2 regions of the Simiaoa sp. genome follow, and region 1 is predicted to be linked to the other one. Evidence: predicted binding sites of a transcription regulator. Region 1 holds the regulator's gene; the other holds the start of a gene.
The links. The regulator Rex, encoded in region 1, represses fermentation and respiration genes when NADH is low (regulators of the CRP and FNR family bind a similar motif). The targets are predictions, from matches to a motif close to ATTGTTAANTANTTAACAAT.
Positions count from the first base shown of each region.

Region 2: the regulator Rex is predicted to act here: its motif matches at 9,177-9,196, upstream of ptb (phosphate butyryltransferase).

Region 1 is NZ_JBOKRY010000013.1:62,384-69,771, reverse strand. It holds gene ACTRDR_RS06995 (hypothetical protein) at 1-945, shown strand, start outside; gene ACTRDR_RS06990 (Imm44 family immunity protein) at 1,007-1,411, shown strand; gene ACTRDR_RS06985 (ABC-F family ATP-binding cassette domain-containing protein) at 1,492-3,423, opposite strand; gene ACTRDR_RS06980 (redox-sensing transcriptional repressor Rex) at 3,562-4,203, shown strand; gene ACTRDR_RS06975 (hypothetical protein) at 4,305-4,943, shown strand; gene ACTRDR_RS06970 (NAD(P)H-hydrate dehydratase) at 4,945-6,447, shown strand; gene alr (alanine racemase) at 6,452-7,388, shown strand, end outside.
Region 2 is NZ_JBOKRY010000015.1:49,235-62,408, forward strand. It holds gene ACTRDR_RS07490 (hypothetical protein) at 1-379, shown strand, start outside; gene ACTRDR_RS07495 (low molecular weight protein-tyrosine-phosphatase) at 619-1,101, shown strand; gene ACTRDR_RS07500 (hypothetical protein) at 1,278-1,988, shown strand; gene ACTRDR_RS07505 (TetR-like C-terminal domain-containing protein) at 1,963-2,532, opposite strand; gene ACTRDR_RS07510 (efflux RND transporter permease subunit) at 2,859-5,366, shown strand; gene ACTRDR_RS07515 (right-handed parallel beta-helix repeat-containing protein) at 5,311-8,487, shown strand; gene ACTRDR_RS07520 (HAD family hydrolase) at 8,484-9,125, shown strand; gene ptb (phosphate butyryltransferase) at 9,326-10,243, shown strand; gene buk (butyrate kinase) at 10,376-11,443, shown strand; gene ACTRDR_RS07535 (TraX family protein) at 11,530-12,297, opposite strand; gene ACTRDR_RS07540 (helicase HerA-like domain-containing protein) at 12,425-13,174, shown strand, end outside.

The DNA of each region.
Region 1 (7,388 bases):
ATATTACTAGTTGGTTCGTTTATAATCTTATGTTTGAGTAGCTACTGCATTTGCGCTAGAATAAAAAAATTTCAAAAGTTAAAAACAAGAGAACAAACGAAAAATTTGTGGCAAGAAGGTGAGCAACCAAATTATGAGAAGGGTAAAAAAAGTGAAGATAGAGTGTATGAAGGATATTGGGAGTTACCATTTTCTGAAATGGTCTACGCACAGGAAAACACCGTGGAGATGTTGCTAAACGAGTATAAGGATATTTCATTCGAATACCGCTTCCCGGTAGGCGAATGTAAATACAAAAATTATTTTTTAGGGCTTTTAAAAAATGATATTAATTTTCATGAAATATTCGAAGAAAAAGAAGTTTATATTGATGAAACTGGACATTTTGTAACGAAATATTGTACAAAAGATATGAAAGATCTATATTATTACTTATTTGATATGACGGGTGACGGAATTACTGATTTGTGTATATCGGATGAGAGAGAGTTTGTTTATGTAATAAGTTATGATGAGGAAAAGAAAAGACTAACATTGTGGAACGGATTTGATTCCACATGGATCAAACTAAATGGTACATGTGTGGTCAGATGGAATCGGGAAGGAATAAATCAGATTTATTATGAGTTTGATCCAAATGGTGAATTACTCAGAATGACAGGATTTATGGAAAAAGAATTCCTTAACAAAGAAACGCAAACAGGGGAAACGGCATATATCGTTTCAATGCCATACTATGAGGGAAATATAGATTCCGAAGAAAAACGAAGAATGATGCGTGAACAGGCATATTATGTAAAAGACACCGGCTTTTATTATTTTCGGGTTACACAAGATCAGTATGATCGGTTGACGGAGGCATATTTCCGGGCTGAAATGGAAGCCACTCATAATATTAAAAAGGTAAGATACACTTATGATGAAGTGATTAGTGATCTTGAGTGATTAAAATATGCATTTTGCAGGAACGATGTACAGGTTATAATAGCAGAAAGAAGGAGATCAGATGGACTTAAATATTAATTCACCGGCATATTATACCAAGGAGTATGGTGTTGACGATGACATATATTGGATGTGCCGAGAACTGTCAAATTATGTCAGGGAGAAGAAATATAGTGATGCAATAAATATTATTGGCATAGTACCAATCGTTGCACCGGCAGCTGTTTTGGAAAAAGGGCTTTGTAAAGCTCATAAGAGGTGCGAACTTAAATCTGGTTTTGCCTCAGTAAGTCTACATATTGATTACGAGGAATATGTTAATGCCGATATTGCCAGAAAGAAAACACTGATTATAAATAATATATTATCGTCAGTAAAAGCTGTTTCTAAAAAGGGCAAGATAGATTATAAACTATTCGAAGAAGACCTTCGGTCGTTCTGCAAAAACAATGATATTACGATTTAAACCTATATATTCCAGCGTTGTACCAAAAGAAGGGCATAGCCAACGACTTTATCGTTGCTGTGCCCTTCCCTTAAAAATATTTACTCTGCCAGTTCTTCCCACTGTTCATATAATTTTTCCAATTGTTCCTGGCAGGCTGCCTGCTCTTTAGTCAGCTCCTGCAATTTCGCCACCTGGGTGCCGATGGCGGGATCGGACATTTCGGTGTCGATCTCGGAGATGCGGGCTTCCAGCTCGGCAATCTTTTCCTCGCATTTTTTCAGGTCGTTTTCTTTCTTGCGGAGTCTCGCCTGTTCTTCCTTCTGTGCTTTCCAGTCCAATTTGACTTCGGATTCTGCAGCCTTAGTGGCAGCCGTGTTATCTGCATCCGCACTCTGCGGAGTACTGGCTTCTATGGCAGCCATTACGGTGTCGTGCTTTTCCAGATAGTAGTCATAATTTCCAACATAACTTACGAATTGTCCCTCCGTCAGATCCAGGATCCTGTGGGCGGTACGGTTGATGAAGTAACGGTCGTGGGAGACATACAATATGGTTCCCTCGTAACCGTTCAGGGCATCCTCCAGAATCTCCTTGGACATGATATCTAAGTGGTTCGTCGGCTCATCCAGGATGAGGAAGTTTGCGTTGGAGAGTACCAGCTTGGCGAGAGACACGCGTCCGCGCTCACCGCCGCTCAGATCACTGATGCGCTTGAACACATCCTCCCCGGTGAAGAGGAAAGCCGCCAGCACATTGCGGATCTGGGTATTGTTCAGGTAAGGATAATCGTCCGAGATCTCTTCAAACAATGTCTTCTCGCTGTGGAGCACGTGATGCTCCTGATCGTAATAGCCGATCTCAACATTGGAACCTAGGCGGAAAGTGCCCTGATCTGCGGGGACGAGACCGTTTAAGATCTTAAGCAAAGTGGTCTTACCGCTGCCATTATCACCGATGATTGCCACATGCTCGCCGCGTTTGATCTCGAAATTGACATCGGTAAAAAGCTTATGGGAGTCAAAGCTTTTGGACAGATGCTCTACAGTCAGCACATCATTTCCGCTTAAGATCCGGGGCGTCAGCGTCAGCTTCATATCCGTGCGGACCTCGGAGGGCTTTTCGATGACCTCGATCTTGTCCAACATTTTCTCCCGGCTTTCCGCCCGCTTGATGGACTTTTCCCGGTTGAAGGACTTTAATTTTTCGATAACTTCTTCCTGATGCTTGATCTCACGCTGCTGGTTCATATAGGCATTCCAGGCAGCGACGCGCAGCTGTTCCTTTTTTATGGCATAATCGGAGTAATTCCCAATAAAGGTCGTAGCCTTGGATTGATCGATCTCGATGACTTTCCCGGCAATCCGGTCCAGGAAATACCGGTCGTGGGAGACGATGAGAACGGCTCCCTTGTAATTCAACAGATAAGTCTCTAACCAGGCGATGGAGTTCATATCTAAGTGGTTGGTCGGCTCGTCTAAGATGATCAGATCCGGATTTTGTAACAGGAGTCGGCCTAACGCCACCCGGGTCTTCTGACCGCCGGAGAGTGTGGCAACCGGCTTGGAGAATTCATCTTCGGTAAAGCCCAGTCCCTTTAACACTCCGACCAGCTCACTGCGGTAGAGATAGCCGCCGCCGGTCTCGAAAGCGTGGGTGAGAGAGGTGTACTGCTTCATCAGGTCTTCCAGAGCGTCCCCATCAGCATGCTTCATATTGTTTTCGCATTCCCGGATCTTTTCCTCCAGGCGCAACAGATCCGCCTTGACGGACAACAGTTCCTCGTAAATGGTGTGAGAGGTGTCCACGGTGCTGTTTTGGGCGAGATACCCAAGTGTCTTGTCTTTCGCCAGAACCACCTGTCCGTCATCGGGAGTCATTTCTCCTACGATGATGCGGAGCAGCGTTGTTTTTCCGGCACCGTTGATGCCCACAATGGCAGCTTTTTCATGATCCTCTATATGAAAAGAGACATTTTTTAATACTTGATTTTCCACAAATGCTTTTGAAATATTCTGACAAGATAATATCATGGTAGTAAGTATCCTTTATTTCCAGCCCACACAGAACGGACTTTTTAAATTTTATTGTAACGAAAAGAAGAAAACCTGTCAATTCATTGACAAGTTTTTAACATATGGTGTATACTTAAATAATCGGAGGTGAAAGTATTGGAAGCAAAAGGAATTTCACAGGCTGTGATCGGCAGACTGCCCAGATACTTTCGATATTTGGGGGAACTTAAGGATGAAGGTGTGGAACGAATCTCTTCGCAGGAACTTTCCGGACTGATGAAGGTGACCGCATCCCAGATACGACAGGATTTCAATAATTTCGGCGGATTTGGTCAGCAGGGATATGGATATAATGTAGAATATCTGTACCGTGAGATCGGTAAGATATTAGGACTGGATAAGCAGCACAATTTCGTTATTATCGGAGCTGGTAACCTGGGCAGAGCCCTGGGTAATTATTTGAACTTCGAGCGTCGTGGTTTTATTTTCAAGGGAATGTTCGATGCGAACCCGGAGCTTGTGGGGAAAGATGTCCGTGGTGTGAAGGTTATGCCCATGGAGCAGCTGGAATCTTTTATCCGGGAGAATGACATTGATATTGCAGTACTGACGATTCCCAAGACCAGTGCCGTAGAAGTGGCTGACAAGCTGGTGGCGAACGGGATCCGCGCCATCTGGAACTTTGCGCATGTAGATCTGAACGTTCCGGAGGGAATACAAGTAGAGAATGTACATCTGTCAGACAGTTTAATGAAACTTTCGTATAATATTAACCGTTACAATTCAGATATAAAATAATGAGCCCCAGGGAAAAACAAGCGGCTGCGAAGCGGGATGAAGAGTGCGATAGCACGAATTCGTGAGCTTACGAGAGAGTAAGGCATAAAGGGAGTGATATTATGGGCAACGATAACGCAGGAGAAAATGCGAGGAACCGGCAGGAAGCTTTTAAAAGTGCACTTGTTGGGAAACATTTGCCCGTACTCACCCTGGATAATAAGTGGTACAAGCTGCTGAATAAGACTGGTTCTGTTCCGTTAAAAGAGACGGAGGATGCTCTGAATCAGCTGTTAAAAAGACAGGGAAAGCTGAATACGGAGTCGAAGGAAATCCGTAATCTGAAAAAGAAGCTGATGAAAGAGATCGTTCCCATGGTGAACGAAGCGGATCAGCAGGGTGAGAACAGCAAGCTGAACAAGCAGATCGAAGAACATAAGCGACTGATCGAAGAATGTAATGAGAAGCTGGAAGCTTATGAAGATGAGCTGAAAGACCTCCCCCGGGAGATCGAAAGATTAAATCTTCAGCTTATGATGTTTACTATGGAGTGCTGCTATGATATTATGAAGGATAATGACAAACAGATCAATGATACTGCGGAGTGGGTGAGTGCTATTCGCATTGAACTGAAAAAACGTCTGATCGAGAAACAGCAGATGGAGCAGCAGAATCAGGAGATCTATAACTACATGCATGACATCTTTGGTGCAGAGGTGGTCAATCTGTTTGACATGAAATATAATCCGGAGCAAAAATAGTATGAAATATCTGGTAACTGCACAGGAAATGAAGCAATACGATAAGAATACCATAGAGTACCTCGGCATACCGGGGCCGGTCCTGATGGAGAGAGCGGCTCTGGCAGCGGAGGATTTTATAAAAGAGCGCTTTGATGCCGTGAAAGAACGGACGAAAGTGCTCATTTTTGCTGGTATGGGGAACAATGGCGGCGATGGCCTGGCGTTAGCAAGACTTCTTGCGGCGGACGGATACGCAGTCGCGGTAAAATGCGTGGGAGATATGCAGAGAGCTACCAAGCAGTGGAAATCGCAGTGGCAGACGTTGCAACATTTTCCGGTGAAGACAGACAGTAATATTGCGGTGGATGAATATAATGTAATTGTAGACGCCCTCTTCGGCGTGGGATTAAGCCGCCCTGTGGAGGGAAACTATGCGGATGCCGTAAAAGAGATGAACAAGGCAGAGGGATTTAAGCTGGCACTGGATGTGCCAAGCGGTATCTGCTCAGATACCGGCAGAGTGCTGGGTTGTGCATTTCTGGCGGATGCCACGGTCACTTTTGGTTTCTGTAAGAGAGGACTGGTACTGTATCCCGGTGCGGAATACGCCGGAGAAGTCCGGACTGCGAATGTGGGGATCGGACAGGAGAGCTTCTTAGGACAGGAACCAGAAATGTACACTTATGAGAAAGGTTCCGTACAGTTAATTAAGAGAAACGCTTCAGGGAACAAAGGAACCTTCGGCAAAGCACTGCTTGTTGCAGGAAGTAACGGCATGGCGGGTGCAGCCATTTTGGCGGCGAAAGCAGCCTATCGTACCGGAGCCGGCATGGTAAAGGTGATTACCGCGGAAGAGAACCGACAGATCATACAGCAGGGGATTCCGGAAGCGTTGTACGGCTCCTGCAGACAGCTGACGGAGAGCTTAGACTGGGCGGATGTCATCGCCATAGGTCCTGGCATCGGCAGAGAAGAACAGGCACTGCAATGTCTGAAGACCGTGGTGGAGAGAAGCAGGAAGCCGCTGGTGCTGGATGCAGATGCCCTAAACCTCCTGGCAGAGGAGAACGGCAGGATGCTGGCAGAAGAACTGCGCGCCCAGGGTGCGGAAGGCAGAGTGATCCTTCTGACACCTCATGTGGGGGAAATGTCAAGACTGCTAAAACGGACGACCTCAGAGTGCAAGGACGACCTCCCCACATGTGCGAAAATACTGGCCAAGCGATTTCATGCCGTAGCAGTTGCCAAGGATGCGAGGACTGTGGTATGTAAGGAACAGGGAGCCTGCTATCTGAATACCACGGGCAACAGCGGAATGGCTACGGCAGGCAGCGGAGATGTGCTGACCGGCGTGATCCTGGGATTGCTGGCGCAGGGAATGGATGCCCCGGAGGCTGCGACCTGTGGCGTATATCTGCACGGCATGGCAGGTGATCTGGCGGCCGGACTTCATACCGAATATGGTGTGATGGCGGGAGATATCGCCGAATGTCTGATGAAAAATCAAAATAAGAAAGCGTGAAAATATGACGAGAGAACTGCAGGAAAAATTAGAGTCCTATCAACGGGTATGGGCGGAAGTGGATCTGGATGCCATCTGGGAAAATATGGTCCATATGAAAGAAAACATTGCGGAGAACACGAAAATACTGGCAGTCATTAAGACGGACGGATATGGTCATGGTGGTGTCCCCATCGCTAAAATGTTAGAGCAGCTGGATTTCATGTTCGGCTATGCAGCAGCTACTTATGAAGAGGCACATGTACTCAGAGAAGCAGGCGTGAAGAAACCGATCCTGATCCTGGGATATACTTTTCCCTATTGCTACGAAGAACTGATCCGGGAGGAGATCCGTCCGGCAGTCTACCGCAGGGATACGGTGGAAGAGCTGGCCGCAGCAGCGGCAAAGGTCGGAAAGAAGGCAAAGGTTCATATCAAGGTAGATACCGGCATGGGCAGAATCGGCATTACGCCGGATGAGGAAGGACTGGAGTTCGTCAGATTCCTTATAGAGCATCCGGAGCTGGAGGTGGAGGGTATTTTTACCCATTTTGCCAAATCCGATGAGGCGGATAAGACTTCGGCGAATCATCAGCTGGAGCTTTTTCAGAATTTTATTGACAAAATACAGACAGAACTGGGGATTACTATTCCTGTCAAACACTGCTCCAACAGTGCTGCAATCTTGGAAATGCCCCAGGCAAATATGGATATGGTCCGGGCGGGAATCACGACCTACGGTCTGTATCCTTCCGAAGAAGTAAGTAAAGACATTGTACCCCTGCGGGCCGCCATGTCTCTCTACAGCCATATTGTATACTGTAAGACGATTCATGCGGGACAGAGTGTCAGCTACGGTGGGCTGTTTACAGCACAGAAGGACACCAGAGTAGCCACGATCCCCGTAGGTTACGGAGACGGCTATCCCAGAAGCCTGTCCGGAAGAGGCTATGTACTGATCC
Region 2 (13,174 bases), on a different contig from region 1:
TTTCCCGATTGTTTTATCAGTCATTATTACGTTTGGATTCGGAAGTATAATTGACGATACACTAGCAGGGGTTTTGACAACAGTATTTGCATTTGTATTCACTGTATTATTTGGCTTTGCAGCTATTTTGGTTGGAAAACTTGATTGTGATAATGAAATTGAAAAACAGGTAGTCGGTGAAACATTTGTTTCTATTATGACATCAAATATTCTTTCCTTGATTGCATCTATTCTTTCGATAGCAATTATTATTACGGGTGACGAGAAAGCAAAACTAATTTTAACTATATGTGTATATATTTTTTCGTTCATGATAATTATGCTGTTATTAATGATATCAAAGAGAACATTCATAATTTATTGTGAGAACAAGAAATGATAAAAATAAGGTGTGTTGATTTCAGCACACCCTTTTGTTAAATAATGCACACCCCTATCCGTAGTCTGAACCCCCTTAACTGACTACGATTTGACTACTACACAAGGCATTGAATTGCTCCGTTTTGCATTATTTTGCAAAAAGTGTAGTTATAAACAAGAAAAAAGATGATGCCCGGAAAAGCCGATAAACCAACGCAAAACTCGGCATTACAGGGCATTTCAGAACAGGAGAATTTTATGATTAGAGTGCTTTTCATCTGCCACGGCAACATCTGTCGTTCCCCCATGGCAGAATTTGTTATGAAAAAATTGGTATCCGACGCGAATCTCGCTGATCACTTCCAGATTGCTTCCGCTGCCACCAGCACGGAGGAGATTTGGAATGGCATCGGGAACCCGGTCTATCCGCCGGCGAAGGCAGAGCTTGCCAGACACGGGATTTCCTGCGAGGGGAAGCGGGCCAGGCAGGTAACGAAGGCAGATTATGCGGAATATGATTATCTGATCGGTATGGACAGTGCAAATATCCGTAACATGCTACGGATGTTCGGCGGAGATCCGGATGGGAAAGTAGCCATGCTCTTATCCTATGCCGGTTCGGAGCGGGACATTTCGGATCCGTGGTACACGGGAGAGTTTGGGACGACCTACAATGATGTCCTGGAAGGCTGTACTGCATTTCTTCGATATTTACAACAAAACGGAAGAATCGACACGTAAGCTGACACTTCCAACATAGTACACATGACAGAAATGTCATACCTGAAAAATTCACAGAATCACCACATTTTTCTCACAATTCCTTCGCAGATGACCTTTATCATAAGAGGCAGATAAGGGGAAGTAAATATTCACAAGTTTTTTCAAGGAATGAATGGAACAGGAGGAATGAGAAGATGAGAAGATGGAATTTACCCCAGGTGAATACAAAAGTAATGTGCGCAGTGTTGACTGCTGCCATGATGATGACCGGATTTACAGCATGCGGAGGAACGACATCTGCGGGCACGGAGAGCGCAGCAAGTGAATCAGCAGAACAGAAGGAGACGATCGCGCCGGAGAGCACGACGGAACAGAGCACGGTGGAGCAAAGTACGGCAACAGAATCAGGTGAAGAGAAGGTGGAATCTTATCTCGGTCAGATCACTGCTATTGACGGCAATGTGATCTCCATTGCGCTGGCAGAGAAGCCGGAGGCCCCAGATGGTGAGGCACCCAGTGGTGAAAAGCCTGACGGTCAGGCTCTTGACGGCAACGGAGGCACTCCTAATGGAGAAGCACCTGCTGGTGAGGTACCCAGTGGGGAAAAGTCTGATGCTCAGGCACCGAACGGCGAAAAACCTACCGGAGAAGCCCCGGACGGTCAGAAACCTGAGAAAGATATGTTAGATGAGATGACATTAACCCTCAGCGGTGATACCATGACTATTACGGTCAATGATGATACGATCATCACGATTGACGGAGCGGATGCCACACTGGATGATCTACAGGTAGGCGACACCGTATCTTTCTTCCTGGATGGCGATATCGTGACCTCTTTAAGTGTAGGTATGCCGGAGCCGACCCAGCTGGGACAGTCTATGCAGGATCCGGAACAAAAGTAAGCTGCCGCATAAGCATGGTGCCCAGAAGCCCTGCCATTTCTTCCGGAGACTGGGGAGTGGTCTCTTTCAGCCAGGTCTCTACGACACCGACACAACCGGTAATGATGAAGGAACAGAGATATTCATAATTAGCATCGGATTGCGCACTTTCCAGAAAGCGGAGAGTGCGCTTTTTGATCTGGTCCTTCAGGCGGTTAACGAAGGTGAGATCTCCATGGGGACCGATCATGACTCTGGCGAGATCTCTGTGGCGGTCTAAGAAGCGGAAGAACTCTAACAGAAGACCGTCAGAGGACAATGTGGAAGTACCTACCGGTTCCTGCTCCATGATCTCATTGAACTCCCGGAACATTTCATCTTCCACTTTATGGAGCATATCGTAGATATCATCATAATGCAGATAGAAGGTTCCGCGATTGATATCTACCAGCTCTGTGAGTTCTTTGACGGAAATATCTTGAATATCGTGGTTTTCCATCATTTTGACTAATCCCTGCAGCAACAGGGCGCGGGTTTTGCGCACGCGGCGATCCATTTTTTCCATACGGCAATTCTCCATCCTTTCCGGGAAATGATCATAATATATAATACGTATCTAATGCAAATCTGAATTTTTTCTAAAACAATGAACACAAATCAATGCAATGTTCAAAAACAGACATATAAACACAATTTGTAGCTTGCTTTTTCTTTCTCATTATTATATTTTGCTTGTGTTAGAAAATCAACACGAGTTCATTAAATGACAGTAATACATTTTCTCATTTTTGTAGTAATGCTTTACAGACCAGGAAAAACATTTTAAACTAGAAACATACAAAACAGATACATAAAATAAGGGTACAAAAAGAGATACAGCAGGAGGAAACTATGGCAGCAGACAACACAGAAAAAGACAAAAAAGATAACTCCTTTATGATGAAGCTTGCCACGCTTATCGTAGATAAACGAAAAGGATTCTATCTGATCTTTATTGTTTTATGCATATTTTGCGTATTATCCATGAATAAGGTCAAAGTAAATAATGACCTGACCACATATCTGCCGGATACGACAGAGACCAGAAGGGGACTGGATCTGATGGATTCGGAGTTTACGACCTACGGTTCCGCCCGGATCCTGATCTGTAATGAGACTTTTGATGAGGCACAGAAGCTGGCGGATCAGGTGGAAAAAATGGATGGTGTCAGTATGCTGGATTTCGATGACACTGAGGACCATTATCATGACATGGAGGCTTTATTGTCTGTCACTTTTGATGAGGAAGCGGATACGGAAGCCACACAGCAGCATCTGACTGAGGTACTGGATGCCCTGTCTGATTATGATGTTTATTATTCTTCAGATATCGGTCAGGAAGAGCGTGATGCGGATGACCTGAATAATGATATGATCGTTATTCTGCTTCTGGCAGCTGTGGTTATCGTAGCCGTGCTGCTATTTACTTCCACAACTTACGCGGAGATCCCGGTATATCTGACCACATTTATCGTGGCAGCTATTTTAAATAAAGGAACGAACTACTGGTTCGGTACTATCAGCTTTGTGACGAACTCTATCGCAGTGGTGCTGCAGTTAGGTCTGGCAGTAGACTATGCCATCATTTTGGCACACCGTTTTATGGAGGAGCATGAGGACAAGGATGCCAGAGAGGCTGTAATAGTGGCTTTGAGTAAGGCAATCCCGGAGATTTCTTCCAGCTCCCTGACCACGATCTCAGGTATGGTAGCCATGATGTTCATGCAGTTCAGAATTGGTTACGATATGGGTATTATCCTGGCGAAATCCATTATTTTCAGTATGGTAGCGGTATTCTTCCTGATGCCGGGACTGCTGCTTACCTTTTCTAAGGCAATTGACAACACGCATCATAAGAGCTTCGTACCGAAGATCACGGCAGTGGGAAAATTCTGTGTGGCTACCCGTTACATTGTACCTCCGGTACTGATCGTGGGTGTTATTGCAGCATTTTTTCTGTCCAACAAGGCGAATTATGTATATGATGTAAATACACTGGAATCCAGCAGTATGAGCGAGAATAAATTCTCAGTCAGCATGGTCAATAAGGAATTTGACATGGTGAATCAGCTGGCGGTCATTGTGCCCAACGGTGATTATGAAAAAGAGGCACAGACCCTGAAGGCACTGGAAAAGTTAGATGTGGTGAAATCCGTTCAGGGACTTGGCAATATTGAAGCTATGGATGGTTACATGCTGACCGACAAACTGAATCCCAGACAATTTGCAGAGTTGATCGATCTGGATGTGGAAGTGGCGGATATGCTGTATTCGGCATATGCCCTGGATCAGAGTGATTACGGGGCTCTGGTCAGCGGTGTCAACGATTACGAAGTGCCTTTTATCGATATGTTCCTGTTCATTTATGATCAGAAAGAAAGCGGCAACATCACGCTGGATGATGATCTGGAGGAGACTTTATCGGACGCACATTCCAAGATCATGATTGCAAAGGATCAGTTGTTGGGAGAAGATAATTCTCGTTTCGTTCTGGAACTGAATGTACCTTATGAAGGAGAAGAGACCAGCGCTGCACTGGATCAGATACGCAATACCGTGGCGAAGTTCTATAATATAGATGATATCCTGTTAGTCGGAAATGCCACCAGTGATAAGGATCTGGGGGATTCCTTCGCAACAGATAATACGATCATCACTGTACTGACGGCATTGTTCGTTATGATCATCCTGTTGTTCACTTTCCAGTCTGCCGGCTTGCCGGTACTATTGGTAGTAACGATTCAGGGTAGTATCTGGATGAACTTCTCACTGCCATATCTGTTGAGTGAAAATGTATACTTCCTGGGATATCTGGTAGTATCCGCGATCCAGATGGGCGCGACGATCGACTACGCTATCGTTATCACCAGCCGTTATATGGATCTGAAGACGTACATGCCGATCAAAGAAGCTGCCATTGAGGCACTGAACCAGGCGTTCCCCACGATTGTTACCAGTGGTTCCATGCTGGTGGCTGCCGGATTCATTATCAGTTATGTATCTTCCAACGCAGCGGTAGCAGCGATCGGACTGGCGCTGGGACGTGGTACCCTGACATCTATTTTACTGGTGCTGCTGGCATTGCCCCAGACGCTGCTGATCGGAGATATCATTATTCAGAAGACGGCATTTACCTTAAAGCGTGATCTGGCGAAGCCGCTGCCTTCTGCCGGAAGGATCCGGATGAACGGTCATATCAAGGGTTATGTCAATGGTGTGCTGGAAGGTGATTTCATCGGTGTCATCGACGGTGAGATGGGAGCAGTGGTGCGCCCCAAGGATGTCGTGACCCTGGAGCAGGGGGATGAGTCAGGTACAAATCATACAGCAGAAAGCGAGGGAACAGAAGATGAACAGTAAGAGATTATTATGTTTCCTGCTGGGAGCAGCATTACTGCTGCAGACACCGGCAACCGCTTATGCGGAAGAGACGTTAACCTATGAACAATATAAGGGCGGCAGCGGTTATAGCAGCACCGCGCAGGAGCAGGATTATGCAATTGTAGAGATCAGCACGGAGGAGGATCTGCGCAGGCTTGCGGAGAAATGTGTGCTGGACAGCTGGTCCAGAGGTATCAAAGTAGTGCTGCGCAACGACATCGTTCTGAGTATGGAAAGTGAATTCAGTATCCCAACATTTGCGGGAATTTTTGATGGTAATAGTTTTACGATCTCCAATGTAAAGCTTACGGGGAATGGTTCTGCGGCAGGTCTTTTCCGTTATGTGCAGGAAGGCGCCAAAGTACGTAATCTCACGGTGAGCGGAGAAATATCTCCCTCAGGAAGCCAGAATCAGGTCGGCGGTATCGTCGGGGTGAATTACGGCAGCATTGAGAATTGTAAGTTTTCCGGTAATGTGATCGGTGATAATGAAGTCGGTGGCATTGCGGGTGTGAATGAAGAGACCGGCGAGATCCGCAGATGTGAATCCAATGCAAATGTTATTGGCAACCATTCTGCAGGCGGTATTGTCGGTAACAATCACGGAATCTTAAATAACTGCAGCAACAGTGGCAGCATCAATACCTACAGCACAGAAGTGACTTATGAACTGGATGATATTACCATGGACAATCTGGAGCAGATCAACAGTACTTCCAATGTGGCTGCTCATACGGATACCGGCGGTATCGCAGGCATCTCTGATGGTAAGATCTATTACTGCTCCAATTCAGGAGCCATTGGTTACCAGCATGTGGGTTACAACACCGGTGGTATCGTCGGCAGGCTGCATCAGGGTTATCTGCAGAATTGCACCAATACAGGTTTCGTACAGGGCAGAAAAGATGTCGGCGGCATCGTAGGCCAGATGGAGCCTTTTCTGGAGATCCAGTATCTTAGTGATAAACTGAAAGAACTGGACACAGAGACAGATAAGTTCCTGGATATGCTGGATGCGACACAGAAAGATTTCAGCAATTACAGCAGACAGGCATCTGCGCTGACCAAAAGTATCAGTACGAATCTGAAGGATGCCAATAGCGCGGGAAATTCCCTTACCGGAACCACGAATGACTTGTGGTATATTTATAATCAGGAACTGAACGGTGTCAGCAATGACCTGAAGGTTTTGAATAATGACCTGAACAAACAGGCAGAGAACGATAAAAATAACGGCAACAGACACGATATCACGCTGAGCGGCAATGATCTGAGCGGAGGTGATATTACGATCTCTGTACCGGATGATACAGAGAGTTATAAAACAGCTCTGAAAAAGTTTGGTGAAAATGCCACGAAGCATCTGGATAATATGGTTAGTGCATCCACGGACCGCAGTGGTGGTATTAAGAATAATCTGGATACACTGAAGCAGAGCCTGGATAAAGCCTTTGACCAGCTGGGTCAGTTGGGAGATGTATTACAGGCAGGGTCAGACAATACCAGCGCACATATGGATGAGCTGATGGATCAGGCGAGGGTATTGCGGAAACTGGTCAGCGAGATCCGCGATGATCTCTTCCGATACGAGGGGATTTCTGTGGAGGATACTTCGGATGAATCCGCCAGCAAGGGGGAAGTGAACCCCGGAGATCCTGATGCTGAGGCTGGTGAGGCAGAACCTGAGAGAACCGAAGAAGCATTATATGACACCTCCAGCTTCCAAAAAGGTAAAGTCACACTGTGTGTAAATCGTGGTACGGTAGAGGCGGATACCAATGTCGGCGGTATCGTCGGACAGGTGGCAACGGAATATGATTTTGACCCGGAGGATGACATTACCTTGACCGGAACGGAGAGCTTCGATGTGGAGCAGACCATCAAGGCAGTCGTAAGAGACAGTCGCAATTTCGGTGATATCACCGGTAAAAAAGATAACGTGGGAGGTATCGTCGGCAAGGCGGAATACGGAGCAATTATCTCCTGTGAATCCTATGCACCCATCGAAAGTACCGGAGGCAGTGATGTGGGTGGTATTGCCGGATCTGCCAGCTATGCGATCCGCAGCTGCTATAGCATGGGCAGGATCACCGGTAAAAATAATATCGGCGGTATCGCCGGAGAAGGCTGCGATATTTTTTACAGTTATGCATACAATGATCTGGATATGTCCGGAGAAAATCAGGGCAGCATTGCAGGTAAAGTTAGTGATGACGGCAGCCTGTACGGCAATTATTATGTAGAAGGCGGTGTCGGCGGTGTAGACGGCATCGGTTACCAGGGCGGAGCAACACCGTTGTCCTATCAGGAACTTTGCGCAAAGGATGGAGTTCCGGAAGCTTTTTCGCAGTTTACGATTACTTTCCTGGCAGATGGCGAGGAAGTGGCTTCCTATAAATGTAATTATGGAGACCATCTGTCTGCAGATCAGATTCCGGAAGTACCGGAGAAGGAAGGCTATTACGGTGTATGGCCGGATTATGATTTTAGTTACATTACCGGCAATCGCGTACTGGAAGCGGAGTATCAGGAGTGGATCGCATCCATTGCTTCCGCAGAGAAAAATGATGCCAACAAACCTCTGGTCATGGCAGAGGGTAACTTCTATCCGAATGCTGCATTGCATCTGCAGATAGAGGGTGACACATACAAGGTCTCCATGACCAACTCCATGAAAGAAGACGCACCGGACTATACCGGAGAAGCAAGCTTACGTGTCTACTGTGAGGATGCCGACAATACTGTAGTTTGGGTAGACCAGGATGGCGAATACCAAGAAGTGGAATCTACGGTGATCGGCAGCTACAGACAGTTCACCATGGAGGTACCCGGCAGCTTCCGCATCGCGGAGGCAGAAGGCAGCCATACCCGGATGATCGTAATTGGCATCATCGGAGTAGCTGTGGGAATACTGCTGATTGTATTACTTGTGAAAAAGATGGCAAAACGCAGGAAAAAGCGTAGACAGGAAAAGCGTGACAAAAAAAACCAAAAAGCTTCAGGCAGTGCAGACAGTGATCGGACAGAGGATAACGCCGCAGAAAATACAGAAACAGCGGAGCACGCCGGGCAGATGGATGATACAGAGGGACAGTTATGATCCAGGCAGTTATTTTTGATATGGATGGTACGTTGATCGATACCGAAAAATATTACCGTATTTTCTGGCCGAAGGCAGTGGAGGCTTACGGCTATACGATGACGGATGAGCAGGCACTGACGATGCGCAGTCTTGGAAGGCCTTTTGCCCCCAGACAGCTTAAGGACTGGTACGGCGAGGAATTTGATTATTATGCCGTGCGGAATAAACGAAAAGAATTGATGGAGGAAGCACTGGACCGGGATGGCATCAAATGCAAGCCCGGTGCTGTGGAACTTCTGAAAGATCTAAAAAAGAGACACATTACCACAGCTGTTGCCACGGCAACGGATCTGGAGCGGACCGAAAAATATCTGACGCTTACAGGAATCAGATCTTACTTTGAAAAATTGATCTGTGCTACCATGGTAGAGGAAGGTAAGCCGTCTCCGGACATTTATCTCTACGCTTGCAAACAATTGGGGTTGTCACCCAAGCAATGCGTGGCGGTGGAGGATTCTCCTAACGGTGTCTTAAGTGCTTACCGTGCAGGCTGCAGGGTCGTCATGGTGCCGGATCAGACGCAGCCGGATGCGGAACTCAAAAAATGTTTATATGCCTGCGTCCCGTCCCTGACAGAGATCAGCCACCTCGTTTAGAGGTGGCTTTTTTGCATGTATCCGCGTATGCACTTGATTTTTATATATTACTGTGTTATTATTTTAACGATTAGAGTCACCGGCACAGATATGAACAAAAATAGCTGCAAAGCAGCGGAGAGTACGATTTATCGCACGATTTTGCGAATGGCTGTGGCTGCTGGAAGCCTTGAGAAGGGGCAGAAAGGATATGGAAGAAAATGAATTTTGATGACATCGTAGCAAAAGTAAAAGAATGTGGGAAGAAGACTGTTGCAGTCTCCGTAGCACAGGACAGTGCGGTACTGGAAGCTGTACATGAAGCCAAGAGACTGGGCATTGCAGATGCAATCCTGGTAGGTGATGAGGCGAAGATTCGTGAGATCGCAGCCGGACTGAATATGGATCTCTCCGATTATGAGATCATCAATGAGCCGGATATGATCGAAGCCTCCCTGAAAGCTGTAAAGCTGGCACATGACGGCCGTGCAGATATGTATATGAAGGGTCTGATCGACTCCAAGAACTTCTTAAAGAGTGTACTGAACAAAGAAGTAGGTCTTCGTACCGGTGGAACCCTGTCTCATGTATGCGTATTTGAGATCCCCGGCATTGACAGACTTCTGTTCCTGACCGATGTTGCATTCATGACCTATCCTACACTGGAGGAGAAGGTTCAGATCATCAAGAACACCATTCCGGTATGTAATGCCTGTGGCGTTGCAGAGCCCAAGGTAGCACCTTTAGCAGCAGTTGAGGTTGTAAATCCCAAGATGCCCGTTACCGTAGATGCGGCAGAACTGACTAAGATGTGCGAAGAAGGACAGATCCCCGGCTGTATCGTAGACGGCCCGCTGTCTCTTGACCTGGCGATCGATCCCCAGGCAGCCAAGCATAAGGGCGCAACCGACCGTAAGATCCAGGGTGATGCTGATGTATTGCTGTTCCCGGATATCCATGCCGGCAACCTGGTATACAAGGCAATCGTACATATGGTAAAAGTAAAGAACGGATGCATCCTGACCGGTACCAAGGTGCCGGTTGTCCTGACCAGCCGTTCCGATACCTTCGAGACTAAGGTATACTCCCTGGCACTGGCAGCAGTTGTAGCAGAAGAGATGAAAAAGAATCAGAAATAAGCTATGGATATCGTGATAGAAGCCGCGGTGGAAGCTGCGGGTGAACTGCTGTCGGCAGGCATAGATGCTGTAGTGGACAAAGCGGTAAAGCATAAGAGCGAATATAAGAGTGAATATAGGAGGAAACACACAATGGCAATTAAGAGTCTGATCATCAACCCCGGTTCCACCTCCACCAAGATCGGTGTATTTGAGGATGAGAACTTATTATTTGAAGAAACCCTGAGACATTCTACCGAAGAGATCTCCAAATACGATACTATTTTCGAACAGAAGGATTTCCGTAAGAAGATCATTACCGATCTGCTGGCAGAAAAAAACTGCGCTCTGAAGAGCTTCAACGTGATCGTAGGACGTGGAGGTCTGTTAAAGCCCATCCCCAGTGGTACCTATGCGGTAACCGATGATCTGCTGGAGGATTTAAAAGTAGGTGTGCAGGGTCAGCATGCTTCTAATTTAGGCGGTATTCTGGCAAGAGAGATCGGTGATGAGATCGGCGTTCCCTCTTACATCGTAGACCCCGTTGTAGTAGATGAGCTGATGCCCATCGCAAGATATTCCGGTCTGGAAGAGATCCCCAGAGGAAGTATCTTCCATGCCCTGAACCAGAAGGCAGTTGCCAAGAGATATGCAAAAGAGGCCGGCAAGCCTTATGAGTCCTTACGTCTGGTAGTTGTGCACATGGGCGGCGGTGTATCCGTAGGCGCACATGAGGACGGCAAGGTTGTAGATGTCTTCAGTGCATTTGACGGTGATGGTGCATTTTCTCCGGAGCGTGCAGGCGGTGTACCTTGTGCAGCACTGGTAAAAATGTGCTTCTCCGGAAAATATACCGAGAAGGAGATCAGTGCAAAGCTGATCGGCAAGGGCGGCCTGAATTCTTACCTGGGTACCAACGATATGCGTGAAGTTACCAAGCGTGCCAATGAAGGCGATGCCAAGGCAGCGGAGGTGAAGCAGGCATTCCTGTTACAGGTAGCCAAGGACATCGGTGCTATGGCTTGTGTGCTGAACGGCAAGGTAGACCAGATCGTTATCACCGGTGGTATTGCTTATGGTGAGGACGTAGTGGCTAAGCTGAAAGAGAGATGCGGCTGGATCGCTCCTGTGACCGTATATCCCGGTGAGGACGAGCTGTTAGCTCTGGCTCAGGGAGCTCTGCGTGTCATGAACGGGGAAGAACAGGTAAAACAATACTAATAGGATTCAAAAAACCTCCCGGTGGAATGTGATTCCATCGGGAGGTTTTTGCTTTGGGGAATAGGATTTCTGTCAATGCTATCGTTTTAACTAAAAATCAGCTTTGACAGAATCCCCAGTACCAACATGTGCACCGGATAAAAGGCATAGCAGGCAATCTGGATCTTACGGCTATGCGCGCCCTGACGTCCATGGTAGCACCACAGAAGCGGCAGACACAACAGCGCCAAGCCCTGTTCTGAAATCTCGAAGGCATGACCGAAAAGCTGCAACGGAATCTGCATTCCTGCCAACAGCATGACATTGATCCAGTAGAGTCCGGCAAACTGTCCGGCAAGCTGCCACCATTTTTTCCCATGGAAGAGATAGAATACGATAACAGTCAGAACGCCTTCCCCGTAATAGTCGAACATGAGGAGGGTTGCCAGCACGTAGCCCACTGCAGATAGCAGCAGGATCGACGGAATCCACAGCCAGACCGGCCATTTTTTCCGTAGGGTATCAATTGCCCAGATACACAGGAAGCCTGTGAGCAGTGTCCAGATCACGTTCTGATGAAATGGGTAGAATAACAGCCCGCTGTACATCAGATTGATGGGAAGCTCAGACAGAATGGCCAGAAGAAGCAGGCGTCCGCAATACTTTTTCTTATCGTGGGTATGGAAGAAGCCTTCCACCAGGAAAAAGGCGAACATGGGGAACGCCAGTCTGCCGATGCCGGTCAGCCACCAGGCATCTCCGGCGAGGGTAGCCCACAGGTGATCACAGAACATGAACGCCATAGCGAGGATATGCAGCGTCAGAGCACTGAGATCCGGTGGGAAAATAGAACAATGTAATCCTTTGTTTTGCAAAATAAAACTCCTTTCAAAATTCCTTACGGAAGGATATAGTTGCATTATATCTTGTTTATGCGATATAGTAAAGATGATCATAATTCGGCATATAAATCTATAAACAGGAAAGGACAGGAACGAAACAATGTATACAGACGGACAGATCTATATGGGACTGGCAGATGGCCGGCGTGTGAATATGCAGCTAAATATGAGTAACCGTCATGGACTGATCGCGGGAGCCAGCGGCACCGGCAAGACCATTACTATGAAAGCTATGGCGGAATCATTTTCGGACGCGGGAGTTCCGGTATTTTTATGTGATGTCAAGGGAGATGTCTCCGGCATTGCCACGGCGGGTGTGGCTTCGGAGTCCATGGACAAGAGAATTAATAAATTCGGTATCCGTGACAGCTTTTCCTATAAGGCTTATCCGGTCTGTTTCTGGGATATCTATCAGGAGGGCGGACATCCCGTGAGAGCCACCATCTCCGATATGGGACCGGAGCTGTTATCCCGTATCCTGGGGCTCACCGCCGCGCAGGAAGGAGTACTAAATATTGTCTTCCGGATCGCGGATGACAAGGGACTTTTATTGATCGACTTAAAGGATCTGCGTATTTTGCTGAATTATGTGGCAGAACACAAGGATGACTATCTGACCACCTACGGAAGTATCTCCAAGCAGTCCGTGGGAGGTATTCTGCGGGCGTTACTGCCTCTGGAGAATCAGGGCGGAGACCTCTTTTTCGGAGAACCGGATCTGGATATTTATGACTGGATGCGTACGGATGTGTACGGCAAAGGTATCGTCAATGTGCTGAATTGTGTAAAGCTGGTGCAGAATCCTACGTTATATGCCAGCTTCCTGTTATGGATGATGTCGGAACTGTTC